DNA from 2 places in the Anaerobacillus sp. 1_MG-2023 genome. Region 1 is predicted to be linked to the other one. Evidence: riboswitches for the same ligand, from Rfam matches in the RefSeq annotation. Region 1 holds a riboswitch; the other holds the start of a gene.
What was found. A riboswitch is a leader RNA that binds a small molecule or an ion and turns the genes downstream of it on or off. The one in region 1 is predicted to bind lysine.

Region 1 (6,072 bases):
GAATGTGGTCATTGGCTCTAAGCGAATTGGTTGCTCAAGTTGATCTAGTAAAGCAGTACAAGATTGACGTGGTTTTCCGTTAATGACCATCGAACAAGCTCCGCATACTTCTTCTAGACAACCCATTTCCCAAATAACAGGTGTAGTTTTCTCACCGTTTGCATTAACTGGATTACGACGGATTTCCATTAAAGCAGAAATAACATTCATGTTTTGACGGTATGGAATCGTAAACGTTTCTTCATATGAATTAGATTCAGGTCCATCCTGCCTTTTTATCTTAAGTGTAACAGTTTTATTCTCACTCATCATTTATCCCCCGCTTTCTTCTTAGAATAATCGCGTTTACGAGGTGGAATTAATGATGTATCTACTTCTTCATAGTAGAATTCTGGTTTGTTGTTTACTGCATCGTATTTAGCCATTGTTGTTTTAAGAAATTCTTCATCATTACGCTCAGGGAATTCAGGCTTGTAGTGAGCACCGCGACTTTCGTTACGGTTTAATGCCCCGATTGTAATTACCCGTGCCAACTGTAGCATGTTAGATAATTGTCGAGTAAATGAAGCCCCCTGATTACTCCACTTGGATGTATCATTAATATTGATGTTCTCGTAACGCTCCATCAACTCTTGAATTTTCTCATCTGTTTCCTTTAACTTGTCGTTATTTCTTACAACCGTTACGTTAGCTGTCATCCATTCGCCAAGCTCTTTATGAATTTGATAAGCATTCTCTGTTCCATTCATCTTCATGATTGCGTCCTGCTTTGCCTGCTCTTCTTGTTGATGCTTTTCAAATAATGAAGAAGAGAGATCCTCAACCGTTGCTTCTAATCCATTAATATAGTCAACCGCATTTGGACCAGCAACCATGCCACCATAAATAGAAGATAATAGCGAGTTTGCTCCAAGACGATTGCCACCGTGTTGAGAATAATCACATTCACCAGCAGCAAATAGCCCAGGAATATTAGTCTGCTGGTTAAAATCTACCCATAAACCACCCATTGAATAGTGTACAGCAGGGAAAATTTTCATAGGGACTTTACGAGGATCGTCACCCATGAATTTCTCGTAGATTTCAATAATACCGCCAAGCTTAACATCAAGCTCTTTTGAATCTTTATGTGAGAGGTCAAGGTAAACCATGTTCTCACCATTAATACCAAGCTTTTGACTTACACATACATCAAAAATTTCTCTCGTAGCAATATCACGCGGTACAAGGTTTCCGTATGCTGGGTATTTTTCCTCTAGGAAATACCATGGTTTACCGTCTTTATACGTCCAAACGCGGCCACCTTCGCCACGTGCAGATTCACTCATAAGACGAAGCTTGTCATCACCAGGGATTGCCGTTGGATGAATTTGAATAAATTCCCCATTGGAATAAATAGCCCCTTGCTGATAAAGCGCACCAGCAGCAGAACCTGTATTAATAACAGAGTTTGTACTCTTACCGAAGATAATACCAGGTCCACCTGTCGCCATAATAACCGCATCTGCTTCAAAACTTCTTATTTCAGAAGTTGTTAAGTTTTCACCCACAACTCCTCGGCATACACCTTCCTCATCTAAAATAGCGGAGAGAAATTCCCATCCTTCATATTTTGTAACGAGGCCTGCTACTTCATGGCGACGAACTTGCTCATCAAGCGCATATAGAAGCTGTTGCCCGGTTGTTGCACCGGCAAAAGCAGTGCGGTGATGTTGTGTTCCACCAAAGCGTCTGAAATCTAGTAGACCTTCTGGTGTTCTGTTAAACATTACGCCCATACGATCCATTAAGTGAATGATACCAGGCGCTGCATCACACATTGCTTTTACTGGAGGTTGATTTGCAAGGAAATCGCCTCCATAAACTGTATCATCAAAGTGCTCCCAAGGAGAATCTCCTTCTCCTTTTGTATTAACAGCCCCGTTAATTCCCCCCTGCGCACATACAGAGTGAGAACGTTTTACTGGAACGATGGAAAGAAGATCTACTTGCATTCCAGCTTCCGCAGCTTTGATGGTAGCCATCAAACCTGCAAGGCCGCCTCCAACTATCACTAATTTACCTTTACTCATAAGAACAGTTCCCCCTTAAATGCTGGCTCTGTCTGAAAGTTATGTATCAGACGTGGTGAAGACAGTTCACTTTCTTAAACAAATGCAAATAATGCGCGCATGCCAACAACTGAAAGTGCAACGAAAATGACCATTGTTACGTATGTCATCGTACGCTGTGATTTTGGTGTTACTGTGAAGCCCCAGCTTACAAAGAATGACCATAAGCCATTTGCGAAGTGGAAGACAGTACCAAGTACACCAACGATGTAAAAGATCATCATTCCTGGATTAGACAAGATATCAGCCATCATTTGGAAGTTTACTTCTGCTCCCATCGCAGCCTGTATTCTCGTTTGCCAGACGTGCCAAGTTACAAATATTAATACGATAACGCCAGAAATCCGCTGCAAATAAAACATCCAGTTACGTAAATAGCCATATCGACTTACGTTGTTTTTGGATTGAAACGCGATATAAACGCCGTAAATCGCATGGAATAAGAGCGGTAAGAAAATAACGAAAATTTCAAGCAAATACCTGTAAGGAAGGCTCTCCATAAAATGAGCTGCGTCATTAAACGCCTCGGGCCCTCTTGTTGCAAAATAGTTAACAGTAAGATGCTGAGTAACATAAAGTCCGAGCGGAATTACTCCTAGAAGCGAATGCAATTTTCGGCTTACAAAGTCTCGACTTGCGGCCATGTTTTGTGTGTCCCCCTTTTAAGTTGTTAAGCTACCATCTGCCAGTGCATTTTTTCTAATAAAGAAGTCTTTGCATGCACAGAAATCATCGCTTTCTGTCGATTATATTGTGACATACCCATTGTACTCCCATCATTTAGGACCGTCAAGAAAACGTGTACATTTAGATTTTTCAAAATTCCCTTACAACACCTGAGTATATCTCAATTGAATACGCTTTCTATATAAATAAATTCTATCTATGGTTCTATGGAGGATTTGTCGATAAAACGTTATAATTATTTTGTAGAAAAGCTGGGAGGAATTTATGTTTAAGAAGCGCACAAACTCGATTGATTATAGTCATGAAATAGAAACAACTGCTTTTGGATATGAATTTTATAGAGAAGTTCTTATTCCTGAACTTCTTGGAAGTGAACAGCCGGCTGTTTTATATTGGACTGGAAAAGAAATGGCCAGGCAATTCCCGCTCTCCACTCGAGAAGAGATCGAGGATTTTTTTCAGCGTGCTGGATGGGGTAAATTATCAATTGCACAAGAAAAAAAGAATGAAGTAACGTTTGATCTTCAGTCAGCTCTTATCACTGAGCGAAGAAGTACTAGTCGAAATGCTTGTTATCAACTTGAAGCAGGTTTTCTTGCTGAACAATATCAAAATATGCTTCGTTGCATCGCTGAAGCCTATGAAACTGATAAAAAGAATGAAATTCAATTCACAGTAAAATGGGACCCAAAAGATCAGATTGAATAAAAAGGAGACCACATGTGGTCTCCTTTTTGATTACATTTGTTTAACAGGGGTTCTTTCATCTAGTTGAAATTTATCGTGTAGCGACTCAATAGCATAAATCATTTTATCTTCTGGAACGATCGTTGACACTTTGATTTCTGATGTACTCACCATCTTCATTTCTACCCCGTGTTCAGCAAGCACTTCAAACATTTGTGCCGCAACACCAGGGTTAGAAATCATACCTGATCCTACTATCGATACCTTAGCAAGTTCTGATTCGTGATAAATATGTTCGTAGGGAAGTTTCACTTTAATGCGACGGAGCACATCAAGAGTTAATTCAAGAGAGGCAGTTTCAATTGAAAATGAGATACTCGTTGTATTTTTCTCTCCTGTACTTTGAATGATCACATCTACATTAATACCATTTGCCGCAAGAGATGAGAACAAGGAAGGAAGTGTTGTAATCTCATTCGGCAAACCCGAAATTGTTATTTTCGTTACGTTACTTTCAAAAGCCAGACCTCTAACCACCAAATTTTGTTCCATTGATACGACCTCCTCAATTAGCGTTCCAGGTTCATTCGTAAAGCTCGAGCGGACCTCAAGCAAGATGTTATAGTTTTTTGCAAACTCAACCGCTCTAGGATGTAAGACACCAGCCCCAAGGTTAGCAAGTTCAAGCATTTCATCATAAGAAATCGTAGAAAGCTTTCTTGCACCCTTCACATATCGAGGATCTGTCGTATACACACCATCTACATCTGTATAAATCTCACAACGATCCGCTTTAAGAGCTGCTGCAATCGCCACAGCTGTTGTATCGGAACCACCTCGCCCTAGCGTTGCGATGTCATACGTATCAGTTAGCCCCTGGAATCCTGCTACTATCACAATTTTTCCCTCAGCAAGGTGTTGATTCATACGTGAAGCATCAATATCGAGGATTCTTGCATTGCCGTGTAGCGACTCTGTTTTAATTCCTGCTTGCCAGCCAGTCAATGAAATGGCATCGTACCCTTCTTCATTTAATGCCATTGAAAGAAGCGCTGTTGTCACTTGTTCTCCAGTCGTTAGAAGCATATCAAGCTCTCTTGCAGACGGTGTAGCTGTTATCCCTTTTGATAATCCTAAAAGCTCATCCGTTGTTTTGCCCATCGCTGAAACAACCGCAACAACCTCATCTCCATTATTTACAGCTTCCATAAGCCTTTTGGAAACATTTTTGATTTTCTCAACATCTCCAACAGACGTGCCTCCGAATTTCAATACGCGTAGTCCCACTCTCTCCATCCTTTCTTTCATGCAGCTCGTTATCCCTCATAGTGCGTTAATATCGCACGTTACAAACACTCACTAACTAAGAGTCGAAATGGATATTAAAAACTCGGCCACTCACCAGATTGAAATAGCGATAGCCTTCATTTTTTTATACTTTAAACCTGTAAAGCGTTTATTAAAGTATAAAAAAACAACAATGAGAAAAACCTCACTGTTGTTTTCATAACAAATCCAAGAAAACGTCCCTTTGTGAGATAGTTCTCCATCCAATTCCCGGGTAGGTATTGGATGACAGCTCTGCACTTATTCAATACAGATCCAGCTTCAGACGGATAAGCGTCTTTCCACTTCGGCAAATCCCCCTTTCAGCTCCTATCACTGAGTCTTAACACTCTTCAGTAAGCTTACTGTTGGTTTTTGCGCCTCTACCATCACTTCAACTTTCGAAGTGTGGAACTATTAAATTTCACTCATTATAACGAACTTACGTGAATGCCGCAACATGTTCTTACAAATTAGTTTGATTGACTTTCAAATCGAGCGATTACTTCCTCTGCAACATTCATTGGTAGTCCTGCGTTGTGTAAGTCTTCAACGCTCGCTTCTTTCATCTTTTTAATCGATCCAAAATGATTTAGCAGCTTCTTTTTTCTCTTCTCTCCGATACCGGGAATATCGTCAAGACTTGACTTAAGCATCGATTTCCCTCGAAGCTGTCGATGAAACGTAATCGCAAATCGGTGTACTTCATCTTGAATCCTTTGCAACAGGTAGAATTCCTGACTATTTCTTGGTAGATAAACAGCCTCTGGAGGATCACCAATAAGAAGATGAGACGTTTTATGTTTCTCATCTTTCGTCAGCGAACAAACCGGTATGTCTAGACCAAGCTCATTCTCGAGCACATCCTGTGACGCCTGTATTTGAGCTATTCCGCCGTCAATAATAATTAAGTCAGGAAGCGGACCATTTTCCTTAAGCATTCTTGAATATCTTCTTCTCACAACCTCTTTCATAGAACCTACATCGTTTGGTCCTTCCACAGTTTTGATTTTGTACTTGCGATACTCATTTTTCTTTGGCTTTCCATCAAGAAAAACAACCATAGCGGATACAGGGTTCGTTCCCTGAATGTTCGAGTTATCAAAAGCTTCAATTCTAAGTGGAGCTTCTATATTAAGCTTTTCTCCCAAGTTTTCAACAGCATCAATCGTTCTTTTCTCGTCGCGTTCAATTAATGAAAATTTCTCATTAATGGCAATGGTCGCGTTCTTCATTGTAAGCTCCACAAGCTCTTTTTTCT
Region 2 (6,072 bases), on a different contig from region 1:
AATCCAAATAAAGAAGATCACGATCCTATCTCGATATCGTTCTTTAATGGAATTGGCCTCGATGGCAATGGAGATGGCAAAGCCGAGCGTACTAATGACGAAGATCTACTTTATACAATTGGGTCTTTCATACAACAGTATGGAAGTTCTTTAGAAGATATTCAGATTGGTCTTTGGGATTATTATCATCGTGACCAAGCAGTAAGGACGATTACAAGTAATAGTGCTGTTTATCATACATTCAAAACGCTTAAACTCGATAAGCATGCTTTTCCCGTACCACTTCACGCAAACTATAGTTACCGAAGCACCTGGGGCGATCGACGTGGGTGGGGCGGACTTCGAATTCACGAAGGAACGGATATTTTCGCTTCTTATGGTGTTGGAGTGAAAGCGACAAGTTATGGAACTGTCGAAACGAAAGGATGGAATGAATACGGTGGTTGGCGGATCGGGATTCGGGATATCGATGGCAATTACCACTACTATGCTCACCTAAATGGGTTTGAAAAAGGCATTGAGAAAGGTCATGTTGTACAGCCAGGTGAAATCATTGGGTATGTTGGTAGCTCTGGATATGGACCAAAAGGAACGGCTGGAAAGTTCCCGCCACATCTTCACTATGGCATCTATAAAGACAACGGAAGAACAGAATGGTCGTATGATCCCTATCCTTCGTTGAGGCTCTGGGAACGACAGGAACGAATACGCAACAAAAAGTAAGCAAAAAAGAAGAACTAGCTCGCTAGTTCTTCTTTTTATGTTCTATTGTTTTTTCGATACTCTCACAGCATTCAAAATGCTAGCCGCAAGACCACCCCATATAATAACCATTCCAACTACCATCATGAAAATCGCGCTACCACCCATATTAGCTTACCTCCTTATACTTTTGCTGTTCAGCTTTCGCGTCCCATTTCTTTAGGCTGAATAGAATTCCAACCAGAAGGGCGAATCCTGCGACAGCCCAGCCACTATAAAGAATAAAGCCGTTTGAGTAGCCTTCATAGTTCCCAGTCGGTGTATCAAACTGACGAAGAAGATTTGTCTTAAAGAGATCGAACATCATATAACCAAGTACGAGAGGAGTAATGACTCCAAGACAAGCTTTCCACCAGTACTTCAGTGAAATGTCTGAAATGCCGTTTGCATGTGACTCAAGCGTATTAAGCTCACGAAGTACCCATGCTACAACAACGACTTCCATTAGTCCTACAAAGGCAATTCCGAACTGGTTAATAAAGTAGTCAGCTGCGTCAAGGAAGAACAATCCGCCTTGCGTTGCAAACAGAATTGAGATAATAGAGGAAATCCCTCCACCAATTAGAACAGCTTTCGTACGAGAAATTCCGAACTTCTCAGAAACACCTGCAACATATGTTTCGGAAATGGAAATGAGTGAAGACAAACCTGCAAGTACAAGTGAAGCAAAGAATAAGAATCCGAACAAACCGTTCAAAGCTGGGAACTCATTGATAATTTGAGGGAAGACAACGAAGGCTAGTCCTACGCCACCGCTCACTACTTCGCCAACGCTAAGTCCTTGCTGCTGAGCCATAAATCCAAGCGCTGAGAATACCCCAATACCTGCTAGAAGCTCAAACGCCGAGTTACCAAAACCAGTAATAAACGCGTTATTCGTAATATCTGATTTCTTAGGTAAGTAACTAGAATAAGTAATCATAATAGCAAAAGCAATGGATAAACTGAAGAAAATTTGCCCGTATGCAGCAACCCAAACACTTCCTGAAGTAATGCTATCAAAATTCGGTGTAAAGAAAGCATTTAGACCTTCAGCAGCACCAGGCAGTGTCACTGCTCGAATCACAATGATTAAGAAAAGAACAATTAATGTAGGAATGAAAATTTTATTAGCACGCTCAATGCCCTTTTTAACTCCAGCAAGAAGTACGCCAAGTGTAATGATCCATACGGCAATTAATGGAAGGAATACGCCTGGTACGATACTACCTGTTTGTCCAGGATCAACCGTTAATTTCAAATAATCATTGAAGAGGAATGCTTCTGTATCAGAACCCCAACTTTGATTAAATGCAAAATAGCTATAAGAGATGGCCCACGCAATAATTACCGCGTAGTATGTGGAGATGACGAATGCAACGATAACGCCCCACCACCCTAGCCATTCCATTTTCTTATTCATTCTAAAGAATGAAAGTGGTGCGGACCCACGGAATTTATGACCCAATGTAAATTCAAGAATAAGAATTGGAATTCCGGCTGTTAATAATGCAAATAAATAAGGAATAAAAAATGCCCCACCACCGTTGTCATAGGCTACGGCCGGAAATCTCCAAATGTTCCCTAGACCTATTGCTGAACCAACTGCGGCTAAAATAAAACCAGCCCTTGTCCCCCATTGCGCACGATTTTCCAAATAAATTACCCCCTTAGACAAATGTTAACCTTTTTCACCATAAGCCCCCTTCCAGAAAAAGGTTAAGACTTTTAAGTAAATTCAGATTATTTTGTTTATAGTATATCTAGTACGTATGTCCTTGTCAAAACAATCTTTTTACATTTTTCGTATGAATCGTTCAATTTTCTATATAAATCTCTCCTTTTTTGTGAAAATACATAAAAAAACAGGAGGAATATCCTCCTGTTTGATTAATGATTTGCCATTTCAACTGGTCTGTTGGCATATTTTCCTTTTAGCATGAAAATTAATAATCCGAATAGAATCGCTGTTGCCACAAGACCAAGAATGGAACTACCAGTAAAGCCAAGAACCAAATATCCTAGTATAGAAATACCTGCAACGAGCAATGCATAAGGCAACTGGGTCATCACATGATCGATATGGTGACTACCTGCGCCTGTGGAAGAAAGAATCGTTGTATCCGAAATTGGTGAGCAGTGATCTCCAAATACAGCTCCTGCAAGAACAGCGGCAAGTACAGGAAGCATGTAGGTAGGATCCGTAGCAGCGGCAATCTCTCCTGCGATCGGAAGCATAATGCCAAATGTTCCCCACGAAGTTCCCGTTGCAAACGCCATAACACCTGCAAGTAGGAACAAAATAGCTGGTAAGAAGCCAATCACAATATGGTCATTAACAAGTCCTGCAAGATACTTACCAGTTCCTAGCGAGCCGATAATTTCAATCAATGTCCATGCAAAGAAAAGAATGTATACGGCTGGAAGCATTGATTTAATGCCTTCCCAAATTCCTTTTCCAAGAACCGCTCCACCCATTCTTTTTGGAAAGAAGAAGAGGAGAGAAGTTATAAGTCCAATAATTCCACCATAAAGGAGAGAAGCAGCAACGTCTGTATTTTCAAAGACAGACAAAGCTGTCACGGCTGTATCCGTTCCGCTAACAGCCTGGATTCCTGTAATGATCATAAACGTAACAGTACCAGTAATTAGCATAATAATGGGCCATGCAAGATCAGCTACTTTCCCCTTCTCACTTTCAGGTAGTCCAGATGTTTGACCAGGTACGGCACCTTGATTCGGATCAAGCACTTCTCCTGTTTTCTGTGCACGGTCTTCATGTACTCTCATCGCCTTAAGATTAATGTCAAAATAACTAACAAAGAACACCATCGCCAGTGCGAAGAGAGCATACAAATTCATTGGAATCATTCTGATAAAAGCTTCTAACGCGCCAACACCTGTAATGCTATGCGTTGCTAATACACCACCAATTAACGCGATGATATAAGCCCCCCAGCTTGAAATAGGGGAAATAATACACATTGGTGCTGCAGTTGAATCAATGATATAGGCAAGCTTTGCCCTTGAAACATTGTGCCTGTCCGTAATCGGTCTACTAACGTTTCCAACTGCGAGCGAATTAAAGTAATCATCAATAAAAATAATAATACCAAATACCGCTGTGACAATCTGGGCGCCTACTCTTGTTTTCACGCGTTTCATGGCCCACTCGCCAAATGCGCGACTTCCACCTGAGATCGAAATAAAGGCCGTCATCATACCTAATAAAAGTAGGAAGAAAATAATGTACATGTTCCAAGTATTTAAACCACCGCTCTCGGAATCAATGAAGATCCCTTTTACGATTGTATAAATTTCTTCTAATGAATTTGGTACACTCCAATTGTTGATCATTAGCGCACCAAGAATAATGCCTACTCCTAGAGAAGGAAGCACTTTTCTAGTCACCACTACCATTAGCAAAGCTACGAGTGGTGGAATAATGGATAGAACTGAATTCTCCATGAATATCCTCCTAATAAATGATTGGTCATCATAACCGGAATGGACGCCTATCCCTCAACCTTCTTGTCGTGTTTGTATGCAAAAAAGCGAGCAATGATAGGATTGGTCCTATCATTGCTCGCTTCACCGAGTCAATGTTAAGTGTCCACCCCGATCAGTAGTTCTCCATTACAAGTTAGACTCATAATGACAGTTCGACACTTCTTCAATGTCGCCCCAACATAAATAATGTGACCGTTATTTATGCTTCGGCAGATCTCCCTTTCGATGCTGATCATTGGTGTCATTCTCCCAACACGTACTCATGAGGATCTGCTCCTCTACCTCATCGTATAAGATAAGGAACAATATTAAGTTCAGTTTTAAAGTATACCTTACTTTCGTTGTTTGTGCAATTGTAGATTGTTCCAGAGATATTTCTATTAGAAAGGAACTATTTTCTTATCTATCGACATTTAACAATGACGATGAATAATGGGGTTCCTTGTCTTAATCGGGCTTTGGCAAAACGATCGATGGATTCCCACCATTTCCATTATCACCATTATAATAATAAGGAACGTCTCCCTGAATAAATAGATCCCCGATTTTTACGGAGTTCGACACCTCAGTATTCTTTGTAGAGAAAGGGATAATTACGTTCATCTCAACTTTAATATTGATATACACCTCAAGATACGTGTTGTTAATTCCCGTTTCTTTCACCTTTGTATCAATATTAGAAACCACATCTCCAATCATTTCAAACCGCACTGGAATCCTCGGTCCAAAATTTGAGAGAAGAACATTATTTGTAGCCATCCCTAAAGGTATAGAGTATACGATTCCTTGTTGATTTTCGGTACCTTCGTAATCGATATCTATATCATTCTTAAAGGTTTCCAGCTTATCTAAATCACCAGCTTCAACATAATCTAAATAAGTTTGAACTCGTTCTGTGGCCTCTGAAATCAATCGATTATAAACTTGCGAGTTAAAGCTATAACTTGGTACTTTTTCGGAATCATTACCATGAACGATAATTAAATTCTCAACGTCAATACCGTCTGCGATCTTCTTTGAAATGGCATCATTTATTGCTTGCGCAGCAACTTGACGTGTTTTTGTTTCAGCAATACTGATTAAGCTTGGTTCAATTCCTTTATTAACAATCCATAATCCTTGAACCGTAGTAAAGATAAAAATAATAAAGGAGATGACAAAAACATATCGAAAGGGAAGCGGTCCCTTTCTAAAGAATTTTCTGCGAGTTCGAAACAACGTGAACCCTCCCTTCTCTTCTTCATGTATATGCCATGGAGAAGAGAAGTATGGACAATTTCCTAGAAAGAGCCAAAATCAAGCTACTAGATGTGTCATAATCGAAAAGAAAGCCGTAGCAAGTGCTACGGCTTTCTTCACATCATCTTAAGCATCGCGTCTCTACCCTTAGTTCCAATCGTAATGCCTCGCGCTTCTGCTTCAAGCGTAACAGATTCGAGCGGTGCATCAAGCAGTTGTTCAATAGACCGTACACCAACAGCTCTTCCTGCGATAATCTTTCGGTCGCTTAACTTTTCATTAAGTAAGGCTACATCGAGTGCGCCGCACATGATATACCCATTGTCATTCATGACCGCTAGAAAATTCGTTTTCGGAAGCTGCATACTTACCGCTATAAAAGGATGACCGTCAATCAAGATTGGTGACATAGTGATCACGTCATTCCCGCCTCCTGACCTGAATGAATATCACTATATCTATATGAGACAAAGAGCATGTTTGACAATCAAACGCTGAAAATTTTAATGTCTATTTTCTAAACGCCATGCAAGGAGATCTCGAAGCATTTCAGGTAAAAAGTATTTCTTTTTAGCATGCTTC

Region 2: it holds a riboswitch for lysine, as region 1 does, so the genes downstream of both, Q4550_RS20135 (Na+/H+ antiporter NhaC family protein) here and Q4550_RS09290 (aspartate kinase) in region 1, are expected to answer to the same signal.

The regions. Positions count from the first base shown of each region.
Region 1 covers NZ_JAUORD010000004.1:145,791-151,862, forward strand. Annotated here, with positions in the region: gene sdhB (succinate dehydrogenase iron-sulfur subunit) at 1-309, opposite strand, end outside; gene sdhA (succinate dehydrogenase flavoprotein subunit) at 309-2,072, opposite strand; gene Q4550_RS09280 (succinate dehydrogenase cytochrome b558 subunit) at 2,147-2,755, opposite strand; gene Q4550_RS09285 (YslB family protein) at 3,063-3,506, shown strand; gene Q4550_RS09290 (aspartate kinase) at 3,537-4,772, opposite strand; lysine riboswitch at 5,017-5,205, opposite strand; gene uvrC (excinuclease ABC subunit UvrC) at 5,285-6,072, opposite strand, start outside.
Region 2 covers NZ_JAUORD010000015.1:78,789-84,860, reverse strand. Annotated here, with positions in the region: gene Q4550_RS20150 (M23 family metallopeptidase) at 1-723, shown strand, start outside; gene Q4550_RS20145 (methionine/alanine import family NSS transporter small subunit) at 766-870, opposite strand; gene Q4550_RS20140 (sodium-dependent transporter) at 872-2,398, opposite strand; gene Q4550_RS20135 (Na+/H+ antiporter NhaC family protein) at 2,632-4,209, opposite strand; lysine riboswitch at 4,360-4,540, opposite strand; gene yunB (sporulation protein YunB) at 4,699-5,469, opposite strand; gene Q4550_RS20125 (YunC family protein) at 5,607-5,900, opposite strand; gene Q4550_RS20120 (bifunctional metallophosphatase/5'-nucleotidase) at 5,994-6,072, opposite strand, start outside.